Regions from separate parts of the Streptomyces sp. NPDC006643 genome, predicted to be linked through region 1. Evidence: riboswitches for the same ligand, from Rfam matches in the RefSeq annotation. Region 1 holds a riboswitch; each other region holds the start of a gene.
What was found. Region 1 has a riboswitch for cyclic di-AMP ahead of ACFYNU_RS29005 (LysM peptidoglycan-binding domain-containing protein). Riboswitches for the same ligand answer to the same signal wherever they lie in the genome.
Positions count from the first base shown of each region.

Region 2: linked by a shared signal. The riboswitch ahead of ACFYNU_RS02815 (LysM peptidoglycan-binding domain-containing M23 family metallopeptidase) and the one ahead of ACFYNU_RS29005 (LysM peptidoglycan-binding domain-containing protein) in region 1 are both predicted to bind cyclic di-AMP.
Region 3: linked by a shared signal. The riboswitch ahead of ACFYNU_RS09265 (transglycosylase family protein) and the one ahead of ACFYNU_RS29005 (LysM peptidoglycan-binding domain-containing protein) in region 1 are both predicted to bind cyclic di-AMP.

Region 1 is NZ_JBIAHA010000023.1:147,619-152,832, reverse strand. Features, by position in the region: gene ACFYNU_RS29010 (glycosyl hydrolase family 28-related protein) at 1-1,119, shown strand, start outside; cyclic di-AMP (ydaO/yuaA leader) riboswitch at 1,665-1,859, shown strand; gene ACFYNU_RS29005 (LysM peptidoglycan-binding domain-containing protein) at 1,864-2,586, shown strand; gene ACFYNU_RS29000 (hypothetical protein) at 2,667-4,982, opposite strand; tRNA gene ACFYNU_RS28995 (tRNA-Trp) at 4,986-5,057, opposite strand; gene ACFYNU_RS28990 (SRPBCC family protein) at 5,187-5,214, opposite strand, start outside.
Region 2 is NZ_JBIAHA010000002.1:32,938-38,151, reverse strand. Features, by position in the region: gene ACFYNU_RS02820 (tyrosine-protein phosphatase) at 1-441, opposite strand, end outside; cyclic di-AMP (ydaO/yuaA leader) riboswitch at 854-1,012, shown strand; gene ACFYNU_RS02815 (LysM peptidoglycan-binding domain-containing M23 family metallopeptidase) at 1,016-1,948, shown strand; gene ACFYNU_RS02810 (SGNH/GDSL hydrolase family protein) at 2,111-2,929, shown strand; gene ACFYNU_RS02805 (STM4011 family radical SAM protein) at 2,937-3,791, opposite strand; gene ACFYNU_RS02800 (STM4012 family radical SAM protein) at 3,798-5,144, opposite strand; gene ACFYNU_RS02795 (STM4013/SEN3800 family hydrolase) at 5,141-5,214, opposite strand, start outside.
Region 3 is NZ_JBIAHA010000005.1:203,579-208,792, forward strand. Features, by position in the region: gene ACFYNU_RS09250 (ArsR family transcriptional regulator) at 1-240, shown strand, start outside; gene ACFYNU_RS09255 (cytochrome P450) at 376-1,632, shown strand; gene ACFYNU_RS09260 (transglycosylase family protein) at 1,774-2,718, shown strand; cyclic di-AMP (ydaO/yuaA leader) riboswitch at 2,983-3,157, shown strand; gene ACFYNU_RS09265 (transglycosylase family protein) at 3,161-3,838, shown strand; gene eno (phosphopyruvate hydratase) at 4,113-5,214, shown strand, end outside.

The DNA of each region.
Region 1 (5,214 bases):
GGTCAGTGGCGCCAGGAGCAGAAGATCCTGACCGACGACCCGCAGAACCAGGGCCAGTACAACCAGATCGGCATCAGCGACGTCTCGATCCGCGGCGCCGGCATGTGGCACTCACAGCTCTACACCCTCACCGAGCCGCAGAACGCGGGCGGCATCAACCACCCGCACGAGGGCAACTTCGGCTTCGACATCGACGACAACACCCAGATCTCCGACATCGCGATCTTCGGCTCGGGCCGGATCCGGGGCGGCGGCGGGGCCGAGGGCGGCGTGGGCCTCAACGGCCGCTTCGGCCAGAACACCAAGATCTCCAACGTGTGGATCGAGCACGCCAACGTGGGTGTCTGGGTCGGCCGCGACTACGACAACATCCCGGCGCTCTGGGGCCCCGCCGACGGCCTCGAATTCAGCGGAATGCGTATTCGCAACACCTATGCCGACGGCATCAACTTCACCAACGGCACACGCAATTCGACGGTGTACAACTCGTCCTTCCGTACCACCGGTGACGATTCGCTCGCCATCTGGGCCAACCGCTATGTCAAGGACCCGGCGGTGGACATCGCGCACGACAACTCGTTCACCGACAACACCATTCAGCTGCCCTGGCGGGCGAACGGCATCGCGATATACGGCGGTTACGGCAACAAGGCACAGAACAACTTCATCGCCGACACCGCCAACTATCCCGGCATCATGCTGGCGACCGACCATGACCCGCTGCCGTTCTCGGGCGAGACCCTGCTCACCGGGAACACGCTGCACCGCACCGGTGGTGCCTTCTGGAACGAGGACCAGGAGTTCGGCGCGATCACCATCTTCCCGGCCAGCCGGGACATCACCGGAGTCAAGATCAGGGACACCGAGATCGCCGACTCCACCTATGACGGAATTCAGTTCAAGAACGGCGGCGGCAACGTGCCGGACGTCGAGATCAGCGACGTGACGATCGACAAGTCCAACAACGGCTCCGGCATCCTCGCGATGGGCGGTGCCCGGGGCAGCGCGACGCTGACGAACGTGACCATCTCGAACTCGGCCGAGGGCGACGTCCTCGTCGAACCGGGATCCAGCTTCGTGATCACCGGCGGTCCCGGCACCAGGCGGATCGCCGGCTAGCGGGGCACGCGCCCGCCCGGCGTCTGCCGTACGGCTCTGTGAGGGGAGCCGTACGACAGACGCCGGGTTTCGTGCTGTTTGCGGCATTTGGTACCACTGGACGACGCCCACTCCCCGCGGCCGTTCCCCGGTGGCGCATACCGCGTCGCCCGGCCGAATTCACCCGTGAACAAACGCTGTTGGCGCGGCGACGGAAGTGAATTCACTCAGGCGTGGGCCACCCGCCGCCACTTGCCTCCGATTCGCGGAAAGCAATCATTTGTCCGCTTTGCGGATCGGGTCGTTATGGGTAATCGACGCCTAACTTGTCCGTTTCTGGGCGGTGTTGTGGAGGCGCGGTTGCGTCGAATCCCCGTGAGGTGTGTCACAGCGTCGTCGGATCGTTTCTCCTGGCCGACCGCCCACCTCCCGCACGGGAAAGGAAAGTTGAGCCCTGAACCGTCGGGCGGGAATTCGAATTGACCGCCGCCGGATCTACGAATGGGGTCGCGCCGCGAATTCAGGACTTGTTTCGCCCGGATGTTCTCGCTTACGTTCTCGTCATTCCGGACGGAACGCCGAATCCTGCCGCCGCCCCGGAAACCGCATCCAACCACTTACGTACGGCAGGAGCGGGGGACCCAGGTAAGTCGCCGATCCGGCACACCGGACCGGCTTGGGGTGAAGTCGTGCCTTCCGGCGCGGCCGGGCATCTCCCGCCCGAACCCGACAGCTCACCTCGCAGGCGACGGAGAGGACCTCGTCATGCCCGCACAGGGTAAGCACCGCCGTTCCCGCACCATCCCGCTCGCCCACCGGCTCATCGCCGCCGGCACGGGCGGTGCCGCACTCGCCCTGCCCCTGCTGACCGCCACCACGGCGGGCGCCGCGCCCGCCCCGCAGCACGTCGCCGCCGCCCCGTCGGCCGCCACCGCCGCCAAGGTCACCCACACCGTCGTCAAGGGCGAGTCCCTGGCCAAGATCGCGGACGCCCGCTCCGTGAGCGGCGGCTGGAAGGCGCTGTACAAGAACAACAAGAGCGCCATCGGCGACAACCCGTCGCTCATCCGCCCCGGCCTCAAGCTGAAGCTCGCCGGAGCCGCCAAGGCCGCCACGACCGCCCCGGCCGAGAAGACCGAAGCCGTCCAGACCGCCGCCAAGTCCTACACCAACGACCTGGACGGCTGGATCCGCGAAGCGCTCGACATCATGGCGCAGAACGGCATCCCCGGCTCGTACGACGGCATCCACCGCAACATCATGCGCGAGTCCGGCGGCAACCCCCAGGCGATCAACAACTGGGACTCCAACGCCGCGGCCGGCACCCCCTCGAAGGGCCTGCTCCAGGTCATCGCCCCGACGTTCGAGGCGTACCACGTGCCCGGCACGTCGACCGACAGCTACGACCCGGTCGCCAACATCACCGCCGCGTGCAACTACGCGGCCGACCGCTACGGCTCGATCGACAACGTCAACGGCCCCTACTAAGAAGCCCGGTTGACCTGACCCCGATCGCCGGCCGGCCGCCGCAACCGCGGCCCGGCCGGCGATCGGCGTGAGCGACGCTGTCAGCGCCCGGGGTCCGGTCGGAGCCAGTGGCCTCCCGTGGCCCAGCCCAGCAGCAGGCGTCCGCCGCCCGAGTCGGCCGTGCCGCCGTCCGCGACCTGCCGCAGACCGGTCAGCGCCGGGCCGAGCCTGGCCGCGACATGGCCGGGACGGCGGGCCGCCTCCTCGTCCAGCAGACCGATCACCCGGGCCTGCCCGGCCGGATCGCACAACGACAGATAAAAGATCATCTGCCGCCACGCGTACGCCGCGTCCTTGATGGCGGTCAGCGGTCGCGGATTGCCGTGCACCCGGGCCGTCACGGCACACACGGTGGTGAAACAGCGCAGCGCCAGATCCTCCCAGCCCGGCTCGGGCACGATGCCGACCCGCCGGACCAGGGTGGCCAGATTGTGGGTGGTGAGGATCTGGGCCTGCTCGATGATCTTTCCGTTCGCCGCGGCCGACCAGGCCCCGGTCAGCGACTCGCCGGCCCGCTCGGCGCACAGCTTCGCGAACCCGGGCGACCTGCGCCCACCGCGCGAACGCGCGTGCCTGGGGCTCAGCGCCTCGCTCACCTCACTGATCGCGAGATTACGGACCGCCGCGTAGTCGATCCCGTAGTAGCGCTCGTACAGCGTGCCGCCGAGCAGTTCGGCGGCGATCCGCGCGGCCGTCAGGTACTTGGGCGTGAAGGTGCCCATGAAGATGTCCGACGCCAGCTCCTCGACGAACGGCGCGCCGAGTCCCGCCTGCCGTTCGAGGACCCCGAACTCGCGCACCAGCGCGTTGGGCACGAGCGTGCCGGGAAACGTCTGCACGGTCAGCTCGCCGAGCCGGCGCAGCGCCGTGCGGGCCTGCTCCAGGCTCTCCCGTCCCGCCGTGTCGGCGAAGTCCTCCACCGCCCGCACCCACGGCAACTCCGCCACCCGCACCTGCCGTCCGAGGTTGAGCAGGAGCAGCGAGCGGCGGTTGCGGAACGCCCGGTAGTTCGCGGCCATCAGGGCGCGCAGCGCCTCGTCCGGATAGGCCCGCGCCCCGGTCACCGCGACCAGCTGGGGCACCAGCTCGGCCAGCACCTCGGCGGACGGCACCAGGCCGCGCTCCACGAGCGTGCCGACCGGCGCGCTCAGCGCGCCCTCCACCACCTGCCGCACCACCGCGGGGACGGCCACTCCCGCGGGCAGCCCCGTCTCCCGGGCCTCACGCGGGGACACATCCGCGACCAGCGGCGCCACCTCGGCGGCGCCCGCCTCCTGGGGAAGGACCGACAGCCTGCGCGCCACCAGTTGCGCGAGCGCGTAGTGCGAGGGCTGGGCCGCCTGCGCGGCCGGGCGGCCACGCAGCTCCCCGTGCCGGGCGGAACCGGGCCGGCCCCGCCGCCGCACCATGGACTCCACCGCGTGCCGCAGCAGCCCGAGCCGGCGCGCGTCCAGCGGCCGGCCGGCGACCGTCTCCTCCAGGGCGCCGCGCAGGATCGCCAGGTTCTCCTTCGGGTCACGGTGCTTGGCGCAGCGCGTATGGGCTTCGGCGAGATCCCGGTAGCGGCGCAGCAGTTCGGCGCCGCGCTCCCGCCACATGCCGTCCGGCGCACGGTCCAGTACGCGCCCCCCGCCGGAGGTCTCCAGCCACAGGGCGAGCAGTTCGTCGCCGAACGGCTGCCAGACGGTCAGCGCCTCACGCTGCGCCTCGACGGCCGGGTTGGGCCGCCGACGGGCCAGGGAGGCTCCGGCGTCGCCGACCGTGCGCCGGTGGACCGCCCGCGCGTCCGGCAGCGGCAGGGCGGACGGCCGGGGCGTGAACCGCAGCCGGTCGGCGAAGGGCTCCAGCACATCCACGAGCGCCAGCGCCCCCGCCACGTCACCGGCCCGCACCAGCCAGGCCACGGTCAGCAGCGCGGCCTCCTCGGGCAGGGCGACGGAGTAGCGGCCACTGTCGAGCAGCGCGGACAGCCGCGCCAGGCCCGGTTCGGTGAGGCAGTACGCGAAGAGCGCCCGCCGCTCGGCGGGCACACCCGCCAGGGCGGCGGCCTCGGTCTCGTACGGCTGGAGCGGCCCCCCGGCGCTCGCGGCCGAGGTGGCGAATCCGCCCCGTACGACCTCCGGCGTCACCCAGGCGGGCAACCCGGCGACCGGGGTACGCGACCCGATGTCCAGCCGCCCGTCACGCATCCCGTCGAGCACGGCCCGCCACCGCTCGACACGGGCGGCGGCCCGGCGCCGGGTGTCGGCGTCACCGTGGACCAGCGAGGTCAGGAACGCGCGGGCCAACTGACCCCGCGGATAGGACCCGGATCCGCCGGACCCGGCGAGAAGCTGCTGCTCAGCGTCGTCGTTCATAAGCCGACGTGGCAGGTGCCGCCCCTGCGCCCTCCGGGTCTGGAGCCCGGTGCTCTGCTGCTGAGCTACACGTCGATGGACGCGACACTAGAGCGCGGGTCCGGAGCGGGACAAGGCATTAACGTGCGGGCGGCGCAGCGGTGTTGGGGCCACGCAGCGGTGTTGCGGTGTTGCCGGCGGCGCACCGGTGTGGGGGACGGTGCGTCACCGGTCGGTGCGGAGCAGCGCCGCC
Region 2 (5,214 bases), on a different contig from region 1:
GGCCAGGGCGTGCAGCACCTGACGGTGCTCGGCGGTGCGGTCCAGGATGATCGAACGGTACGAGGCGGACATCCGGGCCACGCCCTTGCCGTCGCCGAGGATCGACCGCAGCTGGTCGAGGTCGCCGTCGCGGACCATCTTCCAGAACTCGGTCCCGTCGGCCGGATCGGTGAGCGGAATGTTCACGTTCCGTACGCCGGGCAGCTCGACGTCCAGGCCGTCGAGCTTCTGGTCGGCCGCGTTACGGAAGTCGAAGACCGTGTGCAGCCCCAGCGACGTCAGGAACGCCGCGTCCTCGGCGGTGGCGTGCGCGAGGTGACCGCTGCGGTAGAGCCGTCCGTACCGTACGCGCCGCCCGTCGACGGTCGGCAGACCGCCCACGTCGCGGAAGTTGCGGACACCTGCCAGTTCGGGCTCGGCCGGCGGGACCTGCTGCGGCACCTCGTGCGTCACGTGAGCTCCTCCGCGTCTGCGGTCGGCGCTCGTCGCCGACGCTGTCGCGCTCCGACTTTACGACATGGGTTCCCCCTGAAATCAGTGCACGAAAGGGCTTCTGTCCGTATTGGGTGATTGGGCCTAACGTGCCCTGGTCACGGGCGAGATGGGTGCAGATGGTCCCCGGCTGGTGAGCCAGATCATATCCGTGACGGTGTGTGGCCGCGCCGAGGAAGGGAATTGGGACGTCGCACGGAATTCGAAGATCCGTAATCCACGCAGGGTGACCGCTTACGGCGGCCGATATTCGGCGGCGGATTGCCGAGGGAATACGACAGCTTGTACGGGTCGGCCCACCCGGCTTACGGTCACCGCAATCCGAGCGGATCGCCGAATCCTGCCGCCGTTCGGAATCCGCATCCACCCAGCACTCATCCATGTGTGGCAGGAGCGGGGGACCCAGGTAGACGCCGGCCCGGACTTCCGGACGGCTTGGGGTGAAGTCGCGTCACGGCGCGGCCGGGCATCTCCAGCCCGAACCCGACAGCTCACCTCGTAGGCGCCGGAGAAGGAATTCGCCATGCCCGCAAAGGGTAAGCACCGCCGTCAGAGGACCAACCCGATCACGCGCGGAGTGGTCGCCGCGGGAACGGGCGGCGCCGCACTCGCCATTCCGCTCATCGGTGCCACGGGCGCCCACGCCGCCGAGCAGACCGCCGCCGCCCCGTCGGTGGCGCACGCGCGGACCGCGAACGCCGTGCCCTCCGCCGCGCCGCAGACGGCCCAGCAGGCCGCGACCGCCAAGACCGCGACGACGTACTCGGTCACCGCGGGCGACTACCTCGCCAAGATCGCCGAGACGCAGAAGGTCAGCGGCGGCTGGCAGAAGCTCTACGCGGACAACCGCGAGGCCGTCGGTGACGACCCGTCGCTGATCCACCCGGGCCTCAAGCTCACCATCGGCGCGAAGGCCAAGACCACCGCGTCCTCCGAGGGCAAGGCCGAGGCCACCCCGAAGAAGGCGGAGCCGCGGAAGGCCGCGCCCGCCGAGCCCGCCCCGAAGGCCGCCACCACGGCCAACCAGCCCGCCGCGCAGAGCAACGCCTCCGGCTACACCGCCCCCGTCGACGGCGCGGCCACCACCACCGCCTACCGCGCGGCCGGCGGCAGCTGGGCCAGCGGCTACCACACCGGCGTGGACTTCGCGGCCTCGTCGGGCACCACCGTCAAGGCGGTCGGCCCCGGCACCGTCGTGTCGGCCGGCTGGGCCGGGTCGTACGGCAACGAGGTCGTCATCAAGCACGACGACGGTCAGTACTCGCAGTACGCCCACCTCTCCTCGCTCTCGGTCTCGGCGGGCCAGAGCGTCGGCGGCGGCGACCGGATAGGCCTCTCCGGCTCGACCGGCAATTCCACCGGACCGCATCTGCACTTCGAGATCCGCACCGGTCCGAGCTACGGCTCCGACGTCGACCCGCTGGCGTACCTGCGCGAGCACGGCGTTTCTCTCTGAACCCAGCAGGAATGAATGGCCGTTGGCCGGCGCCATGGGTGCCCGCCAACGGCCATTGCCTTATTCCGGCTTGAACGAATTTTGACCGGTGGTCTTTCTCACCGGCGTCAACACCTCCTTACGGTCGCGTAGGTCACATACGCGGGTGAATGATGTTCAGCTGTGGCTGACGATTCGAGACCAACAAACAGAAGTACCTTCGGGTCGTACGCCGCCATCGGTGACAGCTTCACCGAGGGCGTCGGCGACCTGCTGGGACCGGACGGAATCTACGTCGGCTGGGCCGACCGGCTCGCCGTACTGCTCGCCGACACCAACGCCAGGACCGACCACGGCCACGGCTCGTTCCGGTACGCCAATCTCGCCGTACGAGGACGGCTGCTCGACCAGATCGTGGCCGAGCAGATCCCGCGCGCCAAGGAACTCGCCCCGGATCTGGTGACGTTCTGCGCCGGCGGCAACGACATCATCCGCCCCGGCAGCGACCCCGACGACGTCGCCGAACGCTTCGAACGCGCCCTGGCCGACCTGACGGGCGCGGTCGGCACCGTCATGGTCCCCACCGGATTCGACACCCGGGGCGTGCCGGTGCTGCGCCATCTGCGCGGCAAGATCGCCACGTTCACCGCGCACGTCCGCTCCATCGCCGACCGCTACGACTGCCCGGTCCTGGACCTCTGGTCGCTCAAGTCGGTGCAGGACAGGCGCGCCTGGGACCACGACCGACTGCATCTGTCGCCGGAGGGCCACACCCGCGTGGCCCTGCGCGCCGCCCAGGTCCTCGGTCTGACCGTCCCCGCCGACCCCGACCAGCCGTGGCCGCCGCTGCCGCCGCGCCGCCCCATGGACCTGCGCCGTGACGACATGCAGTGGGCGCGCGAATACCTGGTCCCCTGGATAGGCCGCCGACTGCGCGGCGAATCCTCGGGCGACCACACCGTCGCCAAACGCCCCGATCTGCTCCCGCTGGTGCGTCGCTGACGGCGCGTCAGCCGGCCGGGACCGTCGCCGGTATCCGTTCCAGGACGCCGCCCGCGAAGACGTCGTACAGCGGCAGCGTCTCCAGATGGACATAGCCGATGTGGCAGTCGCAGGCCGCCAGCGGGCACGAACGGGGCTTCAGGGCCGCGCGGTAGGAGCCGTCGTACAGATTGCCCAGGGGCGCGGGGACGAAGTGGCAGCGGCGGACCGTGCCTTCGCCGTCCACCGAGATCACCGACTCGCCCGTGCGGCACGGCAGACCCGCCGAACGGTGGGGGTGGCGGCTGTACGGGAACAGCGGGTCGACCGACGTCCAGTCGGCGGCCTCCGGGTCCGAATAGGTGCGCCCCTCCGCCGCGTTGACCCACAGATACACATGCTCGGGCAGGTCGGCCCGCAGACGGCGGGCGTCGGCGAGATGCTCGGGGAAGCCGACGATGCCGACGCTGAACCGGATGCCCGCACCGCTCAGCTCACGGCACTTGGTGAGGAAACGGTCGTACGGCGTCTGGCCCGGGTGGTACGTGCACCACAGGGCCAGCTTCGCCGGGTCGGCCGAGGCCAGCCAGTCCGTACGGCAGCTGAGATTCGTCTGGATGGCGACCCGCGCGATGTGGGGCAGGTGGGAGAGCTCGGTGAGCGCCCGCCGGTACCAGGACCGGGTCAGACCCTCGCCCCACGGAGTGAAGAGGACCGACAGCCGGTCGTCCGTCCGCTCGGCGGCCCACGCCGTGAAGCGGGTCAGTGCCGCCCGGTCCGCGCGCAACTGGTCCGTGCTGTCGCGGCGCTTGGCGAACGGGCAGTAGGGACAGTCGTAGTCGCAGGAGGCGAGCGGGCCCCGGTAGAGGATCGTCAGGTCCACGGCTGCTCACTTCAGTTCGTAGGAGGCCATCGCGGCCCGGACGGCGGGGGAGAACAGCGCCGGGCCCAGCGCGTCGGAGTACGCCAGACCCTCGGGTGAGAGCCGCAGCAGGCCGGGCCCGGCGTCCGTGTCGAGCCAGCCGAGGCCGGCGAAGCGGTCCAGCTCGGCGGGGAAGTCGTCGGCGGGACGGCTGCCGAACCGCTCCCGGTAGGAGTCCACCGCCATGCCCTCGGCCTGGAGCAGCGACTGAAGGAGATGGCGGCGGCGCGCCTCGTCACCGTCGACCGCCCGGCCCACCTCGGCGCGGGAGAAGTCCTCCGTGGTCGTGTACCCGTCGATGATCGTCCGGATCTCACGCGTCCCGACCGCGTAGTCGAAGGAGTAGTGCAGATCCGAGGTGTACGAACGCGCCCCGCAGCCCAGGCCGATCATGCCGTCGGTCTGGCAGGCGTAGTCGTTCGCCCCTTCGCGGGGCGCGCCGGGCAGACGGAACATCCGCATCGACACCTGCTCGTACCCCTGCGCGAGGAGATGGTCCCGGCCCCGCCGGTACAGATCGAGCCGCTGCGCGTCCCAGTCGGCCTCACTGGGATGCGCGCGCCGCCCGAGCGGGGTCAGCGGCCGGGCGTACAGCGGGTAGAGATACAGCTCCTCGGGACGCCAGGCGAGCGCCGCGTCCAGCGAGAACCGCCAGGACTCCGGGGTCTGGCCGTCGATGCCGTAGATGAGGTCGATGTTGAGGACCGGGATCCGCGCGTCCCGGATCCGGCCGAGGGCGGCCTCCACGTCGGAGCGGCGCTGCGGGCGCACCGCCGCCTTCGCCTCTTCCTCGACGAAGCTCTGTACGCCGATGCTCAGCCGGGTGGCCCCCCGCTCGGCCAGCACCGACAGCCGGTCGGCCGTCGCGGTCGACGGCGACGTCTCCACGGAGAGGGGGACGGCCCGCAGGTCGGCGCCCATCCGCTTCTCGGCGATGTCGCACAGCCGCTCCAGCTCACCGGCCTCCAGGAAGGTGGGTGTGCCGCCGCCGAAGGCCGCCGCCGCGAACCGCACCCCGTCGGACGGACCCCCGGCGCCGTCCGCGTGGAGCGCGTCGGCCACGGCGGTCGCCTGCCGGTCCAGCGCGTCGAGATAGCGCGTGGTCAGCTCGTCGGGCGCGCCGATCCGCGTGAACAGGTTGCAGAAGCCGCAGCGGACCTCGCAGAACGGTATGTGCAGATAGAGGGAGAGCGCGTCCTTGCGTTCACCGGCCCACAAATCGCGCAGGGCCGGACGCTCCGCCAGCGGGCGGTACGCGGTCTTGTGCGGGTAGGCGTAGACGTAACTCTCGTACGGGCGTGGTGCGTTGGTCATCGATGTGCCCCTGGCTCCAGGAAGAAGTGCGCGTACGGCACCGTCCAGACGGACTCGTGGCCGAGACGGT
Region 3 (5,214 bases), on a different contig from region 1:
GCCCGCGCGATCGCCCTGCACACCGCGTCCAGCGGCGCCACGACCGGCGAGATCGCCCGCGCCGCCGGAGTCTCGGCCTCCGCCGCCAGCAGACACGCCACCGTGTTACGTGACGCCGGACTGACCACCACGGTCCGCAACGGCCCTTCCGTGCTGCACACCCTCACCCCCACGGGCGCGTCCGTGCTGCGCGCCGCCCTGCGCGAGGCCGAGGACGACGCCGGGGGCACCGCGGTCTGAGCCGACGGGGCCCGACACCGACACCGGCACCGGCACCCGCACCCGCAGGCCCGGCACCCGCACCCGCTCCCGCTCCGTACGCCCTCGCGACCGCCGACGCCGGGCGGCCCGTACGCGGCCGTTACTGTCGGGGCCATGCGCGACCTGCCGTCCAGCACACCCCCCGCTCCCGAACTCTTCACCTGGGAGTTCGCCACCGACCCCTACCCCGCCTACGCCTGGCTCCGCGAGCACGCGCCCGTGCACCGGACCACGCTGCCGAGCGGGGTCGAGGCGTGGCTCGTCACCCGGTACGCGGATGCCAAGCGGGCCCTCGCCGACCCCCGGCTCTCCAAGAATCCCGTGCACCACGCCGCGCATGCGCACGCGAAGGGCAGGACGGGGATTCCGGGGGAGCGCGGCGCGGAGTTGATGACGCATCTGCTGAACATCGATCCGCCCGACCACACCCGGCTGCGCCGGCTGGTGTCGCAGGCGTTCACGCCCCGGCGGGTGGCCGAATTCGCGCCGCGCGTGCAGGAGTTGACGGACGGGCTGATCGACGCCTTCGCGGCGGACGGGGAGGCCGATCTGATCCATGACTTCGCCTTCCCGCTGCCCATCTACGCGATCTGCGATCTGCTCGGCGTCCCGCGCGAGGACCAGGACGACTTCCGGGACTGGGCCGGGATGATGATCCGGCACGGCGGCGGGCCGCGGGGCGGGGTCGGCCGGTCGGTGAAGAAGATGCGCGGGTATCTCGCCGAACTCATCCACCGCAAGCGGGACGACCTCGGCGACGACCTGATCTCCGGTCTGATCCGGGCCAGCGACGACGGCGAACACCTCACCGAGAACGAGGCCGCCGCGATGGCCTTCATCCTGCTGTTCGCGGGGTTCGAGACCACCGTGAATCTGGTCGGCAACGGGGTGTACGCCCTGCTTCGGCACCCCGAGCAGCGGGCACGGCTGCAACGCTCCCTCGACGCGGGCGAGAGCGGGCTCCTCGCGACCGGGGTCGAGGAACTGCTGCGCTACGACGGGCCGGTGGAGCTGGCCACCTGGCGTTACGCCACCGAGCCCGTCCGGCTCGGCGGGCAGAGCGTCGCGGTGGGCGACCCCGTTCTGGTCGTACTCGCCGCCGCCGACCGCGACCCCGAGCGGTTCGACGACCCGGACCGGCTCGACCTCTCGCGAAGTGACAACAAACACCTCGGCTACGGCCACGGCATCCACTACTGTCTCGGCGCACCGCTCGCCCGGCTGGAGGGGCGGGCCGCGATCGGCACGCTGCTGACCCGCTTGCCCGACTTGCGACTTGCGGTCGATCCATCCGATTTGCGGTGGCGTGGCGGCCTCATCATGCGTGGACTGCGCACGCTCCCGGTGCAGTTCACAGCGGTGCGTGACTGACGGAACCTCAACACTGTGACTTTCACGTGATCTCCGCTGCATCGACTTGTGACAGCCCTTGGAGTACGGCTACGTTCACGACCGTCTCAGCAGTCACGTGTCCGGGATTCACGTTTCAGCAGTCTCACGGAAGGCAACCGCATGCGCTCCGGGAACGGCCGGCACCGTCGGCCCCGTCAAGCCCCCGCCCTCGTCGTCGCGGCAGGGGTGACAGGCTCGGCGATCGCCATCCCGCTGCTCGGCGCGAGCGGGGCCAGTGCGGCCGACGCCGCCACCTGGGACCGCGTCGCCGAGTGCGAGAGCGGCGGCATGTGGAGTGCCGATCTCGGCAACAGGGCTTTCGGCGGGCTCCAGATCACCCAGGAGACCTGGGCCGACTTCGGCGGTACGGCGTACGCGCCCACCCCCGACCAGGCCAGCCGCAGCCAGCAGATAGCCGTGGCGGAGAAGATCCTCGCCGGGCAGGGGCCGAGCGCGTGGCCGACCTGCGCGCTGGTCGCCGGACTCACGGCGGACGACGACGCGGCTCCCGACGGCGAGCCCTCCGGCGACGCCACCGAGACGCCGAAGACGCCGAAGGAGTCCACCGAGCCCGCGCCCGATGCGAGCGAGGAGGCCGAGCTGCCTCCCGCTCCGGAGTCGACGCCCTCGTCCGGGCAGTTCGGCCGTGACTCCGCCGCCGGCGGCGAGGAGCCGGGCACGGACGCGCGTACGGAGGCGAGCACGGAACCGAGCGCGAAGCCCGGCAGCGGCCAGGGCAAGCACCGCGGCGAGGCGGCCCCCGAGGAGGACCCGACCGCCGAGCCCGGCACGTCGGCGGGCCCCGAGGCCGGATCGACCGAAGCGGGCAAGCCGGGCGACAAGCGCGAAAGCGGCCGTCATGCCTCGCGGGGTGACGGTTCGGCACGCGACGCCGCCGCCGACGGCTCGTACACCGTCCGCGCCGGCGACAACCTGTGGGCCATCGCCGAGGAGCAGCGGGTGGAGGGCGGCTGGCCCGCGCTCTACGAGGCGAACCGCGAGGTCGTGGGCTCCGACGCCGACCTCATCCTGCCCGGCCAGAGCCTCGATCTGACCGCGAAGTAGGGGCAGTTAAGCGGGCTATGTCCGGATCTGCGCAAGTGAGACAAGGGTCTCTTCGCCCCAACTGACGCGAGCTGACCGGAAAGTCCCCTCGCTTCCCGCCCGACCTGCGTAAACAGAGGTTTCCCTGGGGCGGGATGGGCGAATCATCCCGGATGTTCCTTCTTTGAACATCCGGGATGTCTGTGTTTACGGTCTGAACCGCTCGCACCGCGGGCACCGTCGACCGTCACGCCGAATCCTGCCGTCGGTCGGGGGGAGTACTCGTCGCGTCAAGCGCCGAAGGCAGGAGCGGGGGACCCAGGTAAGTGCCGGTCAGTACGGCCGGCTCGGGGTGCAGCCGTGTGCGAGGGGACGTGAAGACGTTCCCGCGCCGCACGGCCGGGCAACTCACTTGGCCCGAACCCGACAGCTCACCTCGTAGGCGTCGGTGAGGAGATCTCGCATGCTGTTTTCCAGCAAGTCCGGCAAGGGCAAGCACCGCCGTCCGTCCAAGGCCGTCCGCTACGCCACGCTCGCCGGTGTCACCGGTGCCGCTGTCGCGGCCCCGCTGATCGCCACCACCTCAGCCTCCGCCGCGACCACCTCCGAGTGGGACGCCGTCGCCCAGTGCGAGTCCGGCGGCAACTGGTCGATCAACACCGGTAACGGCTACTCCGGCGGCCTCCAGTTCTCGCCCTCCACCTGGGCCGCGTACGGCGGCACCGCCTTCGCGTCCAGCGCCGACCAGGCGTCGAAGGCCCAGCAGATACAGATCGCCGAGAAGGTCCTGGCGGGCCAGGGCAAGGGTGCCTGGCCGAGCTGTGGCGTGGGCCTGTCCAACGCCAAGAACGACGCCGGCTCCACCCAGCAGCAGGCGCCGAAGCAGCAGGCCCCGAAGGCCGCCCCGAAGCAGGAGTCCGCGCCGCGCGCCGCGCAGGAGCAGCCCGCCTCGCGTAGTGAGACGCGCGGTCCGGTCAAGAAGGGCGACGGCGAGTACAAGGTCAAGGCCGGCGACACGCTCTCCAAGATCGCCGAGGCCAAGAAGGTCGACGGCGGCTGGGCGAAGCTCTTCGACCTGAACAAGGACATCGTCGAGAACGCCGACGAGATCTTCCCGGGTCAGCAGCTCCACCTGAGCTGACCCTCTCCCCGGGCTCACCCCCCACCGGGCCCCGGTCCGGCGCGTCTCACTCCCCCCGGACGCGCCGGGCCGGGGCCCGGGCCCGTCCGGCCTCCGGTGTCCCGCAGGTCCCTCCGCTCACCGGTGACCTCAGGACATTCGTGGCCGAACGGGCATTGAGGACTCTTTTCGTCCCAGCGGGCGGGCATCTGCCGACCGCCGACCGGGAGCCGGTTAGGCTCTTGCCGCAAGGCCAATGAGGCCCTGCACTCCACGCGTCACATCCCAGAAGGAGATGCTCGTGCCGTCCATCGACGTCGTCGTAGCCCGGGAAATCCTTGACTCCCGAGGCAACCCCACGGTCGAGGTCGAGGTCGGCCTCGACGACGGCAGCACCGGCCGTGCTGCTGTCCCCTCCGGTGCCTCCACCGGTGCGTTCGAGGCCCTTGAGCTCCGCGACGGTGACCAGAACCGCTACCAGGGCAAGGGTGTCGAGAAGGCGGTCCTCGCCGTCATCGAGCAGATCGGCCCGGAGCTGGTGGGCTACGACGCCACCGAGCAGCGTCTGATCGACCAGGCGATGTTCGACCTGGACGCCACGCCCGACAAGTCCTCGCTCGGCGCCAACGCCATCCTCGGTGTCTCCCTGGCCGTGGCGCACGCCGCGTCCGAGGCCTCGGACCTGCCGCTGTTCCGCTACCTCGGCGGCCCGAACGCGCACCTGCTGCCCGTGCCGATGATGAACATCCTCAACGGCGGTTCGCACGCCGACTCCAACGTGGACATCCAGGAGTTCATGATCGCGCCGATCGGCGCCGAGTCGTTCTCCGAGGCGCTGCGCTGGGGCGCCGAGGTCTACCACACGCTGAAGCAGGTCCTGAAGGAGAAGGGGCTCTCCACGGGCCTCGGCGACGAGGGCGGCTTCGCGCCGAACCTGGAGTCCAACCGCGCCGCGCTCGACCTGATCCTCGTGGCCATCAAGGAAGCCGGCTACGTCCCGGGCAAGGACATCGCGCTCGCGCTCGACGTGGCGGCCTCCGAGTTCTACAAGGACGGCAGTTACGCGTTCGAGGGCAAGTCCCGCTCGGCCGCCGAGATGACCGAGTACTACGAGGAGCTGGTGGCCTCGTACCCGCTGGTCTCCATCGAGGACCCGCTCTTCGAGGACGACTGGGCCGGCTGGAAGGTCCTCAACGACAAGCTGGGCACCAAGGTCCAGATCGTCGGCGACGACCTCTTCGTCACCAACCCCGAGCGCCTCGCCCGCGGTATCGAGGAGGGCTCGGCCAACGCCCTGCTCGTCAAGGTCAACCAGATCGGTTCGCTGACCGAGACCCTGGACGCCGTCGAGCTGGCGCAGCGCAGCGGCTTCAAGTGCATGATGTCGCACCGCTCGG